3 regions of the Cupriavidus sp. USMAA2-4 genome follow, and region 2 is predicted to be linked to each of the others. Evidence: predicted binding sites of a transcription regulator. Region 2 holds the regulator's gene; each other region holds the start of a gene.

Evidence for each region. The regulator FNR, encoded in region 2, switches genes on or off when oxygen is low (the NO sensors DNR and NnrR bind a similar motif). The targets are predictions, from matches to a motif close to TTGATNNNNATCAA.
Region 1: BKK79_RS05090 (fatty acid desaturase) is a predicted target of FNR. The motif match lies at 1,653-1,666, and genes of this name have one in related genera.
Region 3: BKK79_RS17655 (universal stress protein) is a predicted target of FNR. The motif match lies at 3,913-3,926, and genes of this name have one in related genera.

What each region holds. Positions count from the first base shown of each region.
Region 1 is NZ_CP017748.1:1,145,798-1,152,133, forward strand. Features, by position in the region: gene BKK79_RS05080 (adenosine deaminase) at 1-193, shown strand, start outside; gene guaD (guanine deaminase) at 265-1,590, shown strand; gene BKK79_RS05090 (fatty acid desaturase) at 1,807-2,943, shown strand; yybP-ykoY riboswitch at 3,049-3,261, shown strand; gene BKK79_RS05095 (TMEM165/GDT1 family protein) at 3,315-3,890, shown strand; gene BKK79_RS05100 (YXWGXW repeat-containing protein) at 4,050-4,484, shown strand; gene BKK79_RS05105 (urate hydroxylase PuuD) at 4,744-5,952, opposite strand; gene uraH (hydroxyisourate hydrolase) at 5,984-6,336, opposite strand, start outside.
Region 2 is NZ_CP017748.1:4,150,064-4,156,399, forward strand. Features, by position in the region: gene ccoN (cytochrome-c oxidase, cbb3-type subunit I) at 1-189, shown strand, start outside; gene ccoO (cytochrome-c oxidase, cbb3-type subunit II) at 208-876, shown strand; gene BKK79_RS18475 (cbb3-type cytochrome oxidase subunit 3) at 881-1,078, shown strand; gene ccoP (cytochrome-c oxidase, cbb3-type subunit III) at 1,075-1,989, shown strand; gene ccoG (cytochrome c oxidase accessory protein CcoG) at 2,042-3,511, shown strand; gene BKK79_RS18490 (hypothetical protein) at 3,634-3,852, shown strand; gene BKK79_RS18495 (hypothetical protein) at 3,849-4,094, shown strand; gene fnr (fumarate/nitrate reduction transcriptional regulator Fnr) at 4,170-4,895, opposite strand; gene BKK79_RS18505 (sulfite exporter TauE/SafE family protein) at 4,976-5,734, shown strand; gene BKK79_RS40415 (hypothetical protein) at 5,761-6,141, shown strand.
Region 3 is NZ_CP017748.1:3,959,065-3,965,400, forward strand. Features, by position in the region: gene BKK79_RS17640 (hypothetical protein) at 1-168, shown strand, start outside; gene BKK79_RS17645 (EAL domain-containing protein) at 165-2,672, opposite strand; gene BKK79_RS17650 (zinc-dependent alcohol dehydrogenase family protein) at 2,803-3,804, opposite strand; gene BKK79_RS17655 (universal stress protein) at 4,080-4,907, shown strand; gene BKK79_RS17660 (OmpA family protein) at 4,939-5,466, opposite strand; gene BKK79_RS17665 (diguanylate cyclase domain-containing protein) at 5,491-6,336, opposite strand, start outside.

The DNA of each region.
Region 1 (6,336 bases), 1.5 Mb from region 2:
CTACTTCGGCGGCTACATGAACGCCAACTGGGAAGCCGTCTTCGAGGCGCTGCCGCTGGACGCGGCCGACGCGCACAAGCTGGCGCGCAACAGTTTCGAAGCGGCCTTCCTGCCCGCAGCGCAGAAGGCCGACTTCCTCGCCGAAGTGGACCACTTCTGGCGCTCCCCGCCCGCCACGCCTGCCGCGGCCTGAGCGAGGCGCAATCCAAGAACAACCGGCGTGCCAGGGCTGCGGCCCGCGCCGCCGGGCCCTGAGACGAACCCATGACGACCACTCCCGCCAACGCCTCCCCCAGCCACGCGAGCCAGGCCACCCGCGCCGTGCGCGGCCGCGTGCTGCACTTCCAGCGCGACCCGCAGTTCCATGAGGACGCCTATCAGTACTGGGAGGACGGGCTGCTGATCATCCGCGACGGCCGCATCGTCGCCGCCGGCGACCATGGCCGCCTGGCCGCGGAAATCCCTGCCGGCGCCGAAGTGATCGACCACCGCGGCAAGCTGATCGTGCCGGGCTTCATCGACACCCACGTCCACTTTCCGCAGACCGACATCATCGCCTCGCCGTCGCCAGGCCTGCTGCACTGGCTGGAAACCTATACCTTCCCCGAGGAACGCCGCTTCGAGGACCCGGACTACGCGCGCGGCGTGGCCGGCTTCTTCACCGAGGAACTGCTGCGCAACGGCACCACCAGCGCGGTGGTCTGGAGCACGGTGCACGCCGCCTCGGCCGACGCGCTGTTCGCCGAGAGCCACCAGCGCAACCTGCGCATGGTCACCGGCAAGGTGCTGATGGACCGCAACTGCCCCGAATTCCTGCGCGACACCGCGGAATCCGGCGCGCGCGACTCGGCCGAGCTGCTGTCGCGCTGGCACGGCAAAGGCCGCCTCGGCTACGCCATCACCCCGCGCTTCGCACCGACCTCGAGCGAGGCCCAGCTGGCCACCTGTGCGGAACTGGCGCGCGCCTACCCGGACGCCTACATCCAGACCCACGTGGCGGAGAACCGCGACGAGGTCAGATGGGTCGCCGAACTGTTCCCGCACGCGCGCAGCTACCTGGACGTCTACGACCACTACGGCTTGCTGCGCCCCGGCGCCTTCTACGGCCACGCCATCTACCTGGACCAGGACGACCGCCGGCGCCTGGCCGACAGCGGCGCCGCAGTGGCGCACTGCCCGACCTCGAACCTGTTCCTCGGCAGCGGCTTCTACGACTTTCACCAGTCCGACGCCAACCGCCTCAATGTCACGCTGGCCACCGACGTCGGCGGCGGCACCTCCTTCTCCATGCTGCGCACCATGAACGCCGCGCACAAGGTGGCGCGCATGGGCGGCTACTACCTGACCGCACTGCGCATGTTCTACCTGGCCACGCGCGCGGCCGCCGACGCGCTAGGCTGGTCCGAGCGCGTCGGCAGCTTCACGCCCGGCTGCGAGGCCGACTTCATCGTGCTCGACCCGCAGGCCACGCCGCTGATCGCACGCCGCAGCGCCCGCTCCGAAACGCTGGAAGAGCAGTTGTTCGCCTTCGCGATGCTGGGCGATGACCGTGTCATCGACCAGGTCTATGTGATGGGCGAGGCTGTCTGAGAGACGCCCAAGGCACTTCGTCGCGGCATGGCGCCCCGCCGCCGCGCCATGCCCGCCCCCTGTTGACCACGGTCAACACGGCCGTCATGCAGGGCCACTAAGCTGTCGCTTCGCGCGCGGCCTGCCGGCGCGCCGGGCCAAGACCGGTCCCGGCCGCACGCCGCGCGTCACCGACCTTGGAAAAACCGCATGACCGCCAAGCTGCAAGCCCGGGCCATGGAGCCCTGTCCCGACACCACCGCCGCGCCGGCGCCCGGCGCGCGCCGGCAGGCACCGCTGCCCGAGCCGATCGCGCCCGATGCGCCGCTGCCCTCGCGCAAGATCATCCGCGGCTGGCTGATCCCGCTGGGCCGGCGCACCACGCCACTGCCGCTGGCGCTGACCCTGCTCGACACCGCGCTGTTCCTGGCAGTCCTCGCCGGCGTGGTGCTGGCGCCGCACTGGGCGGCCAAGCTCGGCCTGGGCATCCTGGCCGGCCTGATGATCGCCCGCCTGTTCATCATCGGCCACGACGCCTGCCACCAGAGCCTGACGCCCCGGCGCGGCCTCAACAAATGGCTCGGGCGGCTGACCTTCCTGCCCTCGCTGACACCGTACAGCCTGTGGGAGATCGGCCACAACGTGGTGCATCACGGCTACACCAACCTGAAGGGCTTCGACTTCGTGTGGGCGCCCTACTCGCTCGAGGAATACCGCGCGCTGCCGCGCTGGCGCCGCGCGCTGGAGCGCGTCTACCGCACCGGCCTCGGCCCCGGCCTGTACTACCTGATCGAGATCTGGTGGCTCAAGCTGTTCTTCCCCAGCAAGCGCCAGATGCCGTCCCGGCGTGCCATCTTCACCTGGGACTGCCTGCTGGTGGCCGCCTTCGGCGCGGCCTGGATCGGCGCGCTGCTGGCCCTGGCCGCGGTCACCGGCCAGTCGGCCTGGATGCTGCTGACGATGGGCTTCGTCGTGCCCTTCCTGGTCTGGAACGCCACGGTCGGCTTCGTGCTCTACGTGCACCACACCCACGCCAGCGTGGCCTGGTACGAGACCAAGGCGATGTGGACGCGCGCCCAGCCCTTCGTCTCGACCACCGTGCACCTGCGTTTCCGCTACGGCATCGGCGCCGCGCTGCACCACATCATGGAGCACACCGCCCACCACGTGGACATGAGCGTGCCGCTCTACCACCTGAAGCGTGCCCAGGCCGTGCTCGAGCACGCGCTGCCGGGCCGCATCATCGTGCAGAACTTCTTCTGGCGCTGGTACTTCGACACCGCACGCCGCTGCAAGCTGTATGACTTCAAGGCGCTGTGCTGGACCGACTTCCGCGGCCGCCAGACCAGCGAGAACTCGCCCGTTCCCGTCTGAAGCGACGGGAACGCGCCGGCGCGGGGCACCCGCCGGCCATGGCGCCGGCACGACAGAGCGCCCGCACCGCGGCCGGCGGCGGTGGACTTGCCCGCCACGGCAACGCTATAATCCGCACTTCCATTGGGGAGTAGCCGCTCCGCCGTCACCGTCCCGCGCAATGCGGGAGCCGGAACGCGGAGGCGTACGTCAACAGACTTGACCGCTTGCGGTTATGGCGTGCGCAGCTTCCGGGACCAGGGCCTGCCATCCGGCGCGGCCCGTGCCCAGGGCCTGGCGAGACCGATGACGTCGCTTTTCCGGACAGGGCCGGGGAAGGCGTGCGTCATTGGCATCTCGCAGATGCGTCCGGCCCGGTGATCTCAAGAAAAATGGAAGCCTTCCTCGTCTCCACAGGTATCGTCGCCCTCGCCGAAATGGGCGACAAGACGCAGTTGCTGTCGCTCGTGCTGGCCGCGCGCTACCGGCGCCCGCTGCCGATCATCCTCGGCATCCTGATCGCCACCCTGGTCAACCATGGACTGGCCGGCGCGCTCGGCGGCTGGATCACCCATATGGTCGGCCCCTCGCTGCTGCGCTGGATCCTGGGCCTGGGCTTCATCGCCATGGCGGCCTGGATCCTGATTCCCGACAAGCTCGACGACGTCGAGCAAGGCAAGCCGGTGCGCGGCGCGCTCGGCATCCTCGGCACCACCATCGTCGCCTTCTTCTTCGCCGAGATGGGCGACAAGACGCAGATCGCCACCGTGGCGCTCGGCGCGCGCTTCAGCGGCGAAGTGCTGGCCGTGGTGGCCGGCACCACCTTCGGCATGATGCTGGCCAACGTGCCCGCCGTGCTGCTGGGCGGCCGCTTCGCCGACAAGCTGCCGATCGGACTGGTGCACAAGATCGCCGCCGCCATCTTCGTCGTGCTGGGCGTGCTGGCGCTGCTGGACGTCGGCGCCTGAGCGCGGCACGCGCGCCGGCCCCGCCGGCGCGGAAACGTGCGCTTACAACTTGCTGTCTCACCGCCCTCCCCCTCGCCCGTTAAGGAAGCAGCACTGGAACGGCCTGGCCGCCGGCCACGCCGCCCCAGGCGGATCGAATCTTGACGAGGAGAAGGATTGATGTCGAACCAGACAACACGCCCGCGCCGGGCCATGCACGGCCGGCGCGCCGCACGTGCCGCGCAGGCGGCCCTGGCCGCGCTGGCCGCCGCCGCCGCGCTGAGCGGCTGCGTGACCGAGCGCACAGTGGTGGTGCGCGAGCCGGCGCCGCACCAGGTCGTGCGGGCCATGCCGGCACCGGTGCACGAGGACCGCGGCCCGGCCCCTGGCTACGGCTGGAACTGGGTGCCCGGCCACTGGAAGTGGGCCGGCAACGACTGGCTGTGGGTGCACGGCAAGTGGGTCGAGCAGCCGGTGGCGCCGATGCCGCCGGTGATCGTCGAGCAGATCACGGTTGCGCCCACGCCGCATGCCTTCTGGGTGCCGGGCCACTGGGTGTGGCGCTATGAGGCCGGCGGCGGCTGGGCCTGGGTCAAGGGCCACTGGCACGGCTGAGCCTGGCTGAATGTACCGCTCGCGTACTGCCCGCGTGCCGCCGCCTGCGGCACGCCCGCTGCGGGCATAAAAAAACGGGGCACGAGGCCCCGTTCAAACCCTCTCCGGCCCTGCTGCCGGCCACCCCGCGCGAACGCGGGGACGGCCGGCGGACCGTCGATCACCGATCTTCCTGCCAAGCAGCGCCCTCGCGGCGCGCGCCTGGCGCGTCGGCGCTGCCGACCCGGCTGCTGTGGCCCGCCGGGCCGGCCCGCCACCTTCAGTTCGCCGTCTTGGCGCCGCCCTCGAACCACTGGCCCAGCAGCGCGCGCTCGTCATCCGTGATCTGCGTGACGTTGCCCAGCGGCATCGTCTTCTGCTGCACCGCCTGCTGGTAGATCAGCTGCGCGTGCGACTTGATCTCGTCCGCCGAGTCGAACATGATCCCCTTGGCCGCGGTCGGCATCATCTTCGGCTGGGCCGCGTGGCACTGCACGCAACGGGCGTTGATGATCTCCTGCACCTTGGCGAAGCTGACCTGGTTGGCGGCGCCGTCGGCGTCGCTGGCGGCCACCGCGGGACGCGGCTGCGGCGCGATCATCACCGCCACGCCGGCCAGCAGGGCCACGCCCACCGCGGGCCAGGCGACGTTGATCTTGCCCTTGTGCTTGAGGATGAAGAACTGGCGGATGAAGACGCCCGCCGCCATGATCATCACCAGCACCAGCCAGTTGTACTTGAAGCTGTAGGTCATGCTGTAGTGGTTGGACAGCATGGCGAACAGCACCGGCAGCGTGAAATACGTGTTGTGCACGCTGCGCTGCTTGCCGCGCTTGCCGTGGATCGGATCCACCGGCTGGCCTGCCTTGAGCGCTGCCACCACCTTGCGCTGGCCGGGGATGATCCACACCAGTACGTTGGCGCTCATGATGGTCGCGATCATCGCGCCGGTCAGCAGGAACGCCGCGCGGCCCGAGAATACGTGGCAGGCCACGAAGGCCGCCGCCACCACGTACAGGGCCACCAGCACCCCCACCAGCCCGTCGTTCTTGCCGAAGATGCGGCAGATGCAGTCGTAGACGATCCAGCCGATCAGCAGGTACGAGACCGCGAAGCCGACCGCCGCGCCGGGCGACATGTCGAACACGTTCTTGTCGATCAGGAAGGTGCTGGCATTGAACAGGTACAGCACCACCAGCAGCGCAAAACCCGACATCCAGGTGGAATAGGACTCCCAGTAGAACCAGTGCAGGTTCTCCGGCAACTGCTTGGGCGCAAGCAGGTACTTCTGCGGATTGTAGAAGCCGCCGCCGTGCACGGCCCACAGCTCGCCATCGACACCCTTGTCCTTCAGGTCGCCGGCGGTGGGCTTGGTCAGGCTGTTATCCAGCCAGACGAAGTAGAAAGACGAACCGATCCACGCGATGGCGGTGATGACATGCAGCCAGCGCAGCAGCAGATTGGCCCAGTCGAGAATATAGCCTTCCATGACTTGTCTCCTGTTTCCCGATGCCGTCGGCTCAGCTGCCGCGGTAGGTCGAGTACGACCACGGCGAGACCAGCAGGGGCACGTGGTAGTGCGCGCCCGTATCGGCAATGCCGAAGCGCAGCGGCACCACGTCGAGGAAGGCCGGCTCGGGCAGGCTCACGCCGCGCGCGCGGAAATAGTCTCCGGCATGGAATTCGAGTTCGTACACGCCGGGGGCGAAGGCCTCGCCTTCCAGCAGGGGCTGGTCGCAGCGGCCGTCGTGGTTGGTCACGACCGTCTTCAGGGTTTCGCGGCGATTGTCGACAATTTTATGCAGAGTGATCGACATACCTTGTCCGGGCGTGCCGGCTGCCGTGTCGAGCACGTGAGTGGTCAAGCGTCCCA
Region 2 (6,336 bases):
GGCACGCTGACCTACGCCTTCGTCGAGGCGGTCAAGGCCAAGTACCCGTTCTACCTGATCCGCCTGGCGGGCGGTATCTGCTTCCTCTCGGGGATGCTGCTGATGGCCTACAACGTGGCCAAGACGATCGTCGGGCGGCCCGCGGTCGATGCACCGATCCCGGCGAGCCTGCCGGCCACCGCCCACTGATACGCCCAGGAAAGGACCATGTCTGAGAATCGAAGCTTCTTTTCGCACGAGACGCTGGAGAAGAATGTCGGCTGGCTGATCATCTGCACCATCGTGGTCGTCAGCATTGCCGGCCTGGTGCAGATCGTGCCGCTGTTCTTCCAGCACTCGACCACCGAGCCCGATCCCGGCATCAAGCCATACTCGGCGCTGCGCCTGATGGGCCGCGACATCTATATCCGGGAGGGCTGTGTCGGCTGCCACTCGCAGCAGATCCGCACGCTGCAGGCCGAGACCGAGCGCTACGGCCATTACTCCACCGCGGGCGAGTCGGTCTACGACCATCCCTTCCTGTGGGGTTCCAAGCGTACCGGCCCGGATCTGGCGCGCGTGGGCGGCCGTTATTCGGACGACTGGCAGCGCATCCACCTGCGCAACCCGCGTGACGTGGTGCCGGAATCGGTGATGCCAGCCTACCCGTGGCTGGAGAGGACCGTGCTGCCAACGCATGACGTGCAGGCGCGCATGCATGCGCTGCGCCGCCTGGGCGTGCCTTACACGGACGACGAGATCGCCAAGGCGCCGGCCGAGCTGGAAGGCAAGACGGAGGAAGACGCGCTGGTGGCCTATCTGCAGGGCCTGGGCATCAACAAGCGCAATGTGCGGGTCGACACCGCGGTTGCCGGCGGGCAGCCGGCCAAGGAGTGAGGCCATGGCCATGCTGAGCGCATTCTCGACCGTGCTGTCGATGCTCTTCTTCCTCGGCATCTGCTGGTGGGCCTGGTCCGCCGGCCGCCGGCGCGCCAACGAAGAGTCGGCCATGCTGCCGTTCGCACTGCCTGACGAGACGTCGGTGGCGGGCGCGGGCAGCCATGTGGATACCACATCTAGCAGGAAGATCAGTTCATGAGCGACTTCATCTCGGATTTCTGGAGCTACTACATCGCGGCGATCGCCCTGGCGGGCATCGTGTGGTGCGTCTGGCTGCTGTTCTCGCAACGCAAGGTCGCCAAGGCACAGGGCGCGGTCGAGGACACCGGCCATGTCTGGGACGGCGACCTGCGCGAGCTCAACAACCCGCTGCCGCGCTGGTGGATGTGGATGTTCCTGCTGGCCTGCATCTTCGGCCTGGGCTACCTGGTGCTGTATCCGGGGCTCGGTTCCTACGCCGGCCTGCTGAAGTTCTCCACACAAGGCGAACTCGCAGCGCACCGGCAGGCCGCGGAGAAACTGCAGAACTCGGTCTACGCGAAGTACATGAAGATGGATATCAAGCAGGTGGCGGCCGATCCGGAGGCGCGAGAGATCGGGCAGCGGCTGTTCCTGAACTATTGCGCGCAATGCCACGGCTCGGACGCGCGCGGCAGCCGCGGCTTCCCCAACCTGAGCGATCACGACTGGCTGTACGGCGGCGAGCCGGAGACCATCCAGCAGACCATCACCAAGGGTCGCAATGGCGTGATGCCTCCGTTCTCGGCGGTCATCGATGCCAAGCTCGCCGGCGACGTGGCGCAGTATGTGCGTTCCCTGTCGGGCCTGGCCTACGATCCGATCCGTGCCGCACGTGGCGAGGGCACGTTCAAGTCCACCTGCGCGGCCTGTCATGGCGCCAACGGCAAGGGCAACCAGGCGCTGGGCGCACCGAACCTGAGCGACAACACATGGTTGTACGGCAGCTCGGAGTCCACCATCGTCGAGGGGATCCTGAAGGGACGCAACAACCATATGCCTGCGCATGAAGAGATCCTGACGCCGGAACGTATCCGCATGCTGACCGCCTACGTCTGGGGGCTGTCGAACGCGCCGGAGGCGTCACGATGAGGAAAGTGCATCGCGCCGCGCCGCAGGGCGCGTGCGCCGCCGGAGCCAGCCAATGAATGCACCGGAGACGGAACCGCTGGCCCGCAAGGGCGGGCCGGCAACCGCAGCGCCTGCGACCGAGTCGGTCGACGAGGCGTTGTATGAAGTCCGCCGCAAGATCTACCCGCGCTCGGTCAGCGGTGCCTTCTCGAACTGGCGCGTCTGGCTCGTGCTGCTGACGCAGCTGATCTACTACGGTACGCCGTGGCTGCAGTGGAACGGGCGCCAGGCGGTGCTGTTCGACCTGGGCGCGCGCAAGTTCTATATCTTCGGGCTGGTGCTGTGGCCGCAGGACGTGATCTACCTGAGCGTGCTGCTGGTGATCTCGGCGCTGGCCCTGTTCCTGTTCACCGCCATCGCCGGCCGGCTGTTCTGCGGCTATGCCTGTCCGCAGACGGTCTATACCGAGATCTTCATGTGGATCGAGCGGCATGTCGAAGGCGATCGTTTCGCCCGCATCCGCCTCGACGGCGATCCGTGGTCGCTGCGCAAGCTGCGCATCAAGGCGACCAAGCATCTGCTGTGGATCGTGGTGGCGCTGTGGACCGGTTTCACCTTTATCGGCTATTTCGCGCCGATCCGCGAGCTGGGCGGGCAGGTGGCTGCGTTCGCGCTCGGGCCCTGGCAGGCCTTCTGGATGCTGTTCTACGCCTTCGCCACGTGGGGCAACGCGGGCTTCATGCGTGAGCAGGTGTGCAAGTACATGTGTCCCTACGCGCGCTTCCAGAGCGTGATGGTGGACCGCGACACCTTTGTCGTCACCTACGACAGCGGCCGCGGCGACCCGCGCGGCAGCCGCTCGCGCAAGGCCGACCACCGCGCCGCTGGGCTTGGCGACTGCGTCAATTGCAGCATCTGCGTGCAGGTCTGCCCGACCGGCATCGACATCCGCGACGGCTTGCAGTACGAGTGCATCGGCTGCGGCGCCTGCATCGATGCCTGCAACCAGGTGATGGACAAGATGGACTACCCGCGCGGGCTGATCCGCTACACGTCGGAGAACGCGATGCGCAAGGGCTGGTCGGCCCAGGCGACGCGCAAGCGCCTGCTGCGTCCGCGCGTGATGATCTATTCGGCGATCTGGCTGGCACTGCTGGCGGGCTTCGCCATCTCGCTGTCACTGCGCACGCCGCTGAAGGTGGATATCATCCGCGACCGCGGCAGCCTCGGGCGCGAAGTCGAGGGGCGCTGGGTGGAGAACGTCTACCGCCTGCAGCTGATCAATACTAGCGAGGCGCCGATGCAGTTCACCATCCGCGCCGACAGTGCGGAACTCGGCAAGCTGCGCGTGGAGTCCGACGGGGCGACCGGCGAACTCGCACCGACCTCGAACCGCCTGCTGGCCATCCGCGTGCGCGTGCCGCTCGAGCAGGCGCGGCAGGGCACGCACAAGATCCGCGTGACGGTGCAGGGCGGCCAGGAGGAGGGGCATGTCGTCGAGGTGAACCAATCGACCAGTTTCATCGTGCCGCGCGACCTGTAGGGCGTGCGGAGGGGATTGCCGCAGGGCAGACAAGCGGGGCGGCCACGATGCCGCCGTGCGTAACAGCAAGGAGCGAAGCCATGCAAGGACCCGCCCGACAATCATTGACGGACGCCGGCACGATGCAGCAGGCCGTGCGGCCGTGGTGGAAGGAACCCTGGCCCTGGCTGCTGATGAGCGGGCCGCTGGCGGCGATGGCCGCCTGCGGCGTGACCATCTGGCTGGCGATGACGCATCCCGACAAGCCGATCGAGGAGGGCGTCAGCCGGCACGGGCTGGTGGTCGAGCGGCAGGGCGCGGCGCGGGCAGTGTCCGGCGCGACAGCCACGGAGCGGCCATGAGACTGCGCTGGCTGATGTGGGTCCTGTGGCCGGCCTTCCTGGTCGCCGGTGTGGCAACCGCCGCGGTGTTCTCGCTGGTGGATCCAAGCGATCTCAGGCTGTTCGGGCGGCCGGTCGAGGCCTCGCGCGAGGCGGTCTACACCATCGGCTTCCTGCTGGCCTGGCTGCTGTGCTCGCTGTCGAGCGCCCTGACCTTTTATACGATGCCGGTGCGCCTCGGCGATACCGACGAACTGGAGTAGGGGATGCGCGCAGGCCGAAGGGCTGGGCAGAACGGGGCCTGTCGAAGGCGCCGGATGCCTGCGCCCTCGGCTTGGTCAGCAGCTCTTGCCGTAGATCTGCTTGATGCCGGGTACGTCGACCAGCTTGACGTGGCGCTGGCGGATCTGGATCAGCCCGGCCTCGGCGAAGCGCGAGAACAGGCGGCTGACGGTTTCCAGCTTGAGGCCGAGATAACTGCCGATTTCCTCCCGGCTCATGCGCAGCACGAACTCGGTCGACGAGTAGCCGCGTTCCGACAGGCGCTCGGACAGGTTGACCAGGAAGGCGGCCAGGCGCTCCTCGGCGCGCATGGAGCCGAGCGTCAGCAGCATGACCTGGTCCTGCGTGATCTCCTTGCTCATCATGCGCAGGAACTGCTGCTGCAGCGACGGCACGGTGGTCGACAGGGTCTGCAGGTCGTTGAAGCGCATCACGCAGACCTCGGTGTCTTCCAGTGCGGTAGCATCCGACGCGTGCTGCATCTCGCCGAGGCCGTCGAGTCCGACGACTTCGCCCGGCAGGTGGAAGCCGGTGATCTGCGAGCGCCCGTCTTCCATCGTCACGTGTGTCTTCAGGGTGCCGAAGCGCACCGCGTAGACTGCGCTCAGGGGTTCGCCGAGCCGGTAGAGCGTCTCGCCCTTGTGGACTCGCACGCGTTCCTTCACCAGCGAGTCGATCTTTTCGATGTCGTTGCGGTTCATGCCGACCGGCACGCACAGGTGTCCGAGCGAGCAGGACGAGCAACGGGGCGACATCGCGGTGACGGGGATGGAATTGAGCAAGCCGGGGCCTATTGTCGTTGAGCTGCGAGGGCGCAATTTCTGCATTTTACTGTGTGAAGGCATCCGAAGGGGAGCGAAAGTTGACTGCGGCGGTCTTTTTCAGTGTTTTTCTGCTGGCCTTGCTGGGTGGCGTGCACTGCGCAGCCATGTGCGGCGGCATTGCACTGGCGGTCGAGCGGCCGCAGGCGGAAGCGCCGGTCGTCGTGCTGCGCAGGCCGCGGGACTGGTTGCGTGAACAGTTATCCATGCATGCGGGGCGGGTGGTGACTTACATGCTGCTCGGTGCCGCGCTGGGCGCGGTCGGCGCCGGTGCCTGGCGAGCCCAATACCTGCCGCTGCAGCGCGGCCTGTTTGCCGCTGGCAGCATGGTCCTGCTGGGCACCGGCCTGTGGCTGCTGGCCGGGCGCGCGCCGCAGTTCGCCGCGCTGGAGCGCTTGGTGGCGCGTGGGGCCGGAGCCCTGGCAGGCCGCCTCCGCGGGCGGCGCGCCGGTGCCCCGTCCGCCCCGATTCAGGTCCGCCCGCGCTTGCTCAGGCGTTTCGGCATCGGTCTGGCGTGGGGGCTGGTGCCGTGCGGCATGGTTTACGGTGCGCTCACCCTATCGTTGCTTGCCGGCAACGCGTTGTCGGGGGCCTTGCTGATGGGGGTATTCGGTCTCGGGACCTTGCCCAACCTGCTGATGTTGTCCGGCCTGTCCGGCGCGTTGCGCGGCTGGTCGCGCCGGCCCTGGGTGCGCGTCGGTGCCGGCGTGGCAGTGATGGGGTTTGGTGCGGCCGGGCTTGTGCGGGCGGCGATGTTGCCGCACACGCTCGCCGCACACGGCTTCTGTGTGGTGTTCTGAAGGGGGTTCTTCTGTTTTGGTGATGCGTGAGGCACTTTGTCGGGTGTGCCGAAGGCGCCGCGCTGGTGATCGGCGGTTGCAGCGCCGGGCCGGAATGCCCTACAATCGGCAGCATTGCAGTATCTATCGCGCTGGCGCTGCCGCGCGCATGGCCGGGCAACTCGAACGGCCGTCCTGAGGCCAGTCCGGGCAGAATGTTGCTGACGGACGTAGCCACCTCGCAGCAAGCCATGCCGGTTGACAAGATCTCCGGTTCAAAAGACCGGCTGGGCGTTGCGCGACGGGAGGTGCGCAACACCGTGCGGATGACTGCATCGTTCTTGCGGCGGAAGGGGTTGGACCCGTTCGCGCCGATCCGCCGCTCCAGAAGGGCGGTGCAACGCAAGAGGCCTTTCGGCCGGCGCTGAGGCCGGCAGCAGGGCAATTCTCCGCCGGACTGACCCGGCAACCCGAAGCAGAATAAGATGGGCGCGCGGCTTTCATGCGGACGGCATGCCGGCCGGCCGCGCAATGAGATGGCGATGGCGCTTCGGCCTCGCTGGATCCGAAATCCCCGAATCCTCCGGCGGTCCGCCGGGGGCAGGTGCAAAGACAGGCTGCAC
Region 3 (6,336 bases), 190 kb from region 2:
CGTGACGCAGGTGCCGGCAGCGATGCCAGCGTGGCCACGCGCAAGGTCTCGGTCAAGCGTGCCGGCACGGAGGCACAGAGCGTCTACGAGGACGATCCGCCCGGTACCTGGCTGGAGCAGTTCGAAAGCGACCTGGAGTGCGGCTTGTTCGGGCCGCTGTCTGCCTAGCCGCAGCGTGCGGCGTCGCTTGCGCCGGCATCCGCGCCAGGGTCGGCGAGCGGCCACTGGGCAGGCCATGCCGCCACCGCAGTGGCCGGAACCGCGCGCGAGAACAGGAAGCCTTGCCCGACCTGGCAACCGTGGGTGGCCAGGAAGCGGTGCTGGAAGGTGCTGCTGACACCCTCCGCCACCACGGTCAGGTCGAGGCTGCGTCCGATGCGGATCACGGCTTCCACCAGCGTGCGGGCTTCCGCGCTCGTTTCCAGCGAGACAAGGAAGGAGCGGTCCAGCTTGATCTCGTCCACCGGCAGGCGCATCAGCCGGCTCAGCGTCGAGAAGCCGGTGCCGAAGTCGTCGATCGAGAGCGGGACGCCGAGCCGCCGCAGGGCCGCGACGCTGGCACCGGTGCCGGCCGAATGCTCGAGGAATACGCTTTCCGTGATCTCGATGATCAGGTCCGCCGGCACCAGCCCGTGACGCGCCAGGGTCTGCTCGATGCGGCCGGGCAGCGCGGGATCGCGCAGGTCGATCGGCGACAGGTTGACTGAGATGCGCGGTACGCCGACGCCGGCCGCGCGCCACTGCGCCAGCTGTGCGCAGGCGGCCTCGATCGCCCACTTGCCCAGCGCGGTGATCAGGCCCTCCTCCTCGGCCAGCGGGATGAAGCGGGAGGGCGTGATCTCTCCCCGTTGCGGGTGGAACCAGCGCGCCAGTGCCTCGACGGCGCACAGCCGGCCGTCGGCCAGCTGTATCTGCGGCTGGTAGTACTGCTGCAGCGTGCCGTTTGCCAGCGCGGCGCGCAGCTCGGTGGCCAGCTCACGATGCTCGGCCAGGCGCCGCGCCACCGCCACATCGTAGATGCCGATCTGGTGGCCGCCACCCTTCTTGGCCTGGTACATGGCCAGGTCTGCCTGCTTGAGCAGGGTCGGGCCGTCGCAACCGCTGCCGCTGAGCGCGCTGGCGCCGATGCTGGCCGAGGCGGGCAGGGCTTGCCCGCCGCCGGCGGGGGGCGCAGCCAGGGCAGCCAGCAGCGCCTCGGCCAGCGCCTTGGCGCGGGCCAGGTCATGGTCCGGCAGGACCACGCCGAATTCGTCGCCGCCCAGGCGGCCGATCGTGCCGGCCTGGCCGACCACGCCGGCCAGGCGCGCCGCCACGTTGCCGAGCACCCGGTCGCCCATGGCATGCCCGTCGGCTTCGTTGACCCGCTTGAAGTCGTCGATATCGATGAACAGCACGGCCAGCGCCTGCCCCGTGGCTCGTGCCGACGCCACCGCATCGTCGAGGCGTGCCAGCAGCAACTGGCGGTTGGGCAGTCCGGTCAGCGGATCGTAGTAGGCCAGGCGCTCGATGCGTTCGCGCGCGGCGTCGCGTTCGAGCGCCAGCGCGCACAGGTAGGTGCCCACGTCGACCAGGCTGCGGTGCAGCGCGTCGGGACCCCGGCATTCGTGGAAATACAGCGCGAACACGCCGGCGACCTGACCGTCGTAGGTCTTGATCGGCGTCGACCAGCAGGCCTTCAGGCCGTGCGGCAGGACCAGGTCCCGGTAGGCGGCCCACAAGGGGTCGCTGGCGATGTCGGTGACCAGCACCGGCTTGCCGAAGTGGGCGGCAGTGCCGCAGGAGCCCACCGTCGGCCCGATCTCCAGTCCGTCGATCCGGCTCACGCATGCCGCGGGCAGTCCGGGAGCTGCCAGGGTGCGCAGCCTGCCGTCGGCGATGCGGACCACGCTGACCAGAACCCCAGGGGACACCGCTTCGATCTGCCGGCACAGGCTGTCCATCATCTCTGCGCTGGACACGTCCTTGGCCAAGGCCTCCAGTGCCTTGCGCTGGATGGTGTCACGCAATTTGGTGTCGCTGATGTCCGTCAGCGTGCAGATGGCGCCCGTGATCGCGCCGTCGGCCTGCCGCAGCGGGTTGATTGCCGTGGCGAACCAGCGGGGCCGGCCATGGCGGTCGGCGAGCAGGGCTTCGCGGTGCAGCATCGTGCCCTGCCTGAGTTCGTCCAGCATCTGCGCCAGATGCGCTTCGCTGGTGCGGGCGGGGCGCATCAGGTCCAGCGCGCGGCGCCCGACCGCCTGGTGGCGCTGCAGTCCGAAGACACTGGTGAAGGCGCGGTTGACGTGGCTGACATAGCCGTCCAGGTCGAGGAACAGGACAGGGTTGCCGGCGTGATCGAGATAGGCCGAGGAAAGGGCGGACGCGCGGCCACCGTCGTCGGGCGCGGCGAAATAGGCCAGCTCGCCGCTATCGAGGCGGGAGGTATGCAGGCGAACGGCGAGCCTGCCGCCGTCCTGGGGCGGGCGCTGCAGCACCGGTGGCACGGCGCCATTGCCACCCTCGGGCGGCAGGCCCAGCTCCGCGGCGGCGCGGCCGATCGCTTCGGCACGGATGCATTCCCACAAGGCCTGCGCCGCGGCATTGAAGAGCACCACACGCCCCTCGGCGTCGACCACGACCACAGCGTCGACGGCCTGTTCGAGCGCTGCTTGCCCTAGCGCCTGACATTGCATCTTGGTCCGTTCTCCGCACGGTTGCGTTGGGATTCCTGCGCCGCGACATGGCTGCGCCGGCCGAGTATATGCCATGGGCACGGCCGGTGGGAATGGCCGGGACTCGTCCCGGGCCGGAGCGCCGGTCGGCTCAATGGCCGATGTCCAGCACGGCCGCGCCGGCAAGGCGGCCGTCGCGCAGGTCTGCCAGCGCCGCGTTGGCTTGCTCCAGCGGGTAGAGCGTGGTGTGGGTGCGCAGTGGGATGGCGGCGGCCAGCCGCATCAGGTCGATGCCATCCGCCCGCGTCAGGTTGGCGACGGAGAGCAGGCGCCGCTCCTCCCACAGCAGGCGGTAGGGGAAGGCCGGCAGGTCGCTCATGTGGATGCCCCCGCAGACCACCGTGCCGCCCTTCGCCACTGCGCCCAGGGCGAGCGGCACCAGCGCGCCGACCGGTGCGAAGATCAGGGCGGCATCCAGGACGGCGGGCGGCGCCTCGCCGCTGGCGCCCGCCCAGCGGCAACCGGTCTCGCGCGCGAGCTGCTGCGCGGCCTGGTCCCCCGGGCGCGTGAAGGCAAATACCTCTCGCCCCTGTGCGACCGCGATCTGGGCGACCACGTGGGCGGCAGCGCCGAAGCCGTAGATGCCGAGGCGCGCCGCTTCGCCGGCCAGGCGCAAGGTGCGGTAGCCGATCAGGCCGGCGCACAGCAGCGGCGCCACGTGTTCATCGTCATAGGCGTCCGGCAGGGCGAAGCAATAGCGGCTGTCGGCGATGGCATATTCCGCATAGCCGCCATCGCGTGTGTAGCCGGTGAATCGCGGCGCGTCACACAGGTTCTCGCGCTGGGCGAGGCAGAACGGGCAGTGCCCGCAGGTATGGCCGAGCCAGGGCACGCCCACGCGCTGTCCTGCCTGGAAGCCGCTGACGCCGCTGCCCAGGGACTCGACCCGGCCGACGATCTCGTGCCCCGGGATCAGTGCCGGCTTGGGGTGCGGCAGGTCGCCGTCCACCACGTGCAGGTCGGTGCGGCACACGCCGCAGGTACTGACGGCGATGCGCAGTTCGCCCGGCCCCGGCTCCGGCACCGGTACGTCGCGCGGATGCAGCAGCGGGCTGCTGCCATCGAAGATCATGGCACGCATGGTTTGCGGCATGGCGGGCTCCGGTGAGGACATGTCGGCTCATGCCCGGCGGGCACGGCAGGATCGGTGCGGACGGGCCGCAGGCGTGCATCCAGTATGGCGGGCACCGGGCCAGGCTGCTTGATCGGTATCAAGGTGCTGTGCCGGCCGCTTTGCCATGCTATCCCCCTTTGCGTGGGGCGGCCGGGCTGGGTCGGGCCGGTCCGGCGCTATGATCGGGGTACCGGCCCGCCGGACTCGCGGGCGATCTGCGCAACACGCCGATACTTCATCCGAGAGGTGGCGACATGGACTTCAAGACGGTGCTGGTGGAAATGGGCGACGACGAGGGCGGCGACGCGCGCATCGAGGCAGCGGCCGCACTGGCTGCCCTGGGAGGCGATGGGCACGTGGTCGGCGTGACGGCCACGGGTTTCCGTCCCGATCCGTTCCGGGGCGCGGGTGAGGAAGCCGGCCGCTATGCCGCCCAGGCCGAGCAGCGCCAGCAGCAGCGCCGCGCGGCGGACGAGGAACGCCTGCGCCGCATCGTGGCACAGGCAGCGCCCGGCCTAAGCTGTGCCCACATGCTGCTGGCCGAGGATCCTGGCTGGGCTCTGGCCTTGCAGGGCCGGCTGGCCGACATCATCCTGGTGGCGCGTCCGCCGGTGCCCGACCTGGCGCCGGTGCTGGCGGCGCAGACTGCCGAGTACGTGCTGCTGAATGCCGGCCGGCCGGTGCTGGTGCTGCCGCCGCAGGTGCGCCGCGTCGAGGCGCGCCATGTTGCGGTGGCCTGGGATGGCCGGCGCGAGGCAGCCCGCGCGGTCGCCGATGCGCTGCCCTTGCTCAGGCGCGCGCAGCGGATCAGCCTGGTCTCGGTCGATCCGGAGGGGCGCGGCGTGGCACAGGGCGATGGACTGGCCGCGTACCTGGCGCGGCACGGGATCCGCGCCGAACTGGTGCCGGTGCCGACGCAGGAGGCGGTCGGCCCCGCGCTGCTGCGCGCCGTCGGCCATCTGCACGCCGATCTGCTGGTGGCCGGTGGCTATGGCCACTCGCGTGTGCGGGAACTGGTGATGGGGGGCGCCACCCGGGTATTGATGCGGCACGCCGAGGTGCCGCTGTTGATGTCGCATTGAGCCGCCGGCGCCACCGCGGGCGTCGCCGTGCTCAGTCGACCGTGACGATGATCGCGACGCGGCGATTCTGTGCGCGGCCCTCGGGGGTATGGTTGTCCGCCACCGGCCGGCTCATGCCCAGGGCACGCACTTCGATATCGTCGCGCGCGAAACCCGCGCTCACCAGCACGCCGGCGATGGCCTGCGCGCGGCGCAAGGAGAGCTTCAGGTTGTAGTCGGTGCTGCCGGCGTCGTCGGTATGGCCGTCCAGCCGCACATGGTCGATGCCGGCGCCCAGCAAGGCCTGCCCGATCCTGCGCAGATTGCTTTGCCGTTCGGGCGGGATCGCATCGTCGTCGAAGCCGAACAGCACCTTTTCCGACAGGTCCAGTTCCCAGCCGAGGCCAGTCAGGTGGAAACCCTGCTGCCGCAGCGTTTCCACCTGCTGTGCGGTGAGCTTGCGGTACGGTGCGGTCTGGCAGCCGGCCAGGGCCAGGGCGCCAGCTAGCAGCAGTGCCGCCGCGGCGCGGGCGCAGGCATGCGCCGATGCGGTCTTGCGGGTGGTTCGTGCAGTGCCCACGTCCCTCCTCCCTTTTCTTCTCCCCTAGTCGGCGCCGTCCGGCGGGGGGGCGCTTTGCCAGGTGCCCCCCGAGCGGCGCTTGGCGTCATACATGGCGCCGTCCGCCGCCCGCAGCAGGGCTTCCGCCGTGCCGCCATGCGCCGGATAGGTTGCGATGCCGATGCTGACCGGGGCCGTGACCGATGTGCCGGATTTCAGCATGATCGGCTCGCGCAGGCTCGACAGGATGTGCTCCACCACACGGATCGCATCCTGCGGCCGCTGCAGCGGGGCCAGCAGCACGGCGAACTCGTCGCCGCCGAGCCGTGCCACCAGGTCCGTTTCGCGCAGGCAGGCGCGCACGCGGGCCGCCACGCTGATCAGTACCTCGTCGCCGGCGGCATGGCCGAAACGGTCGTTGATGTCCTTGAAGGCATCATTGTCGAGGTACAGCACGGCCGCGTGCCGTCCTTGTGCCTGCACCGCGCGCAGCGTGCGCTCCAGCGCCTGCTCGAATGCCGTCCGGTTGAGCAGTCCGGTCAGCGCGTCGTGGCTGGCCTGGTGGGCGAGCGAGCGGTTCTCATGCTGCAACTGCTTCTGCCAGTCCTCCAGTTCGTCGAGCAGGCCGTTGAAGTCTTCTCCCAGCGCATGCAGTTCGGCGATGTGCGCGGGCGGGGTGCGCTGCTCGAAGGCACGATCCGAGCGTACCGCATGTGCCACCCGCATCAGGTTGCGCACCGGCTCGGTGATGTGCGTCAGCATGCGGCGCGACATATAGTGGGCGCTGACCGCGGTGAGCAGCAGGCAGGCCAGCAGGCCGAAGGCGCCGCTGGCGAGGAAGCTGAGCAGGTTGGCCGGATCCCCCGACAGGCGCAGATAGCCCACAGCCTG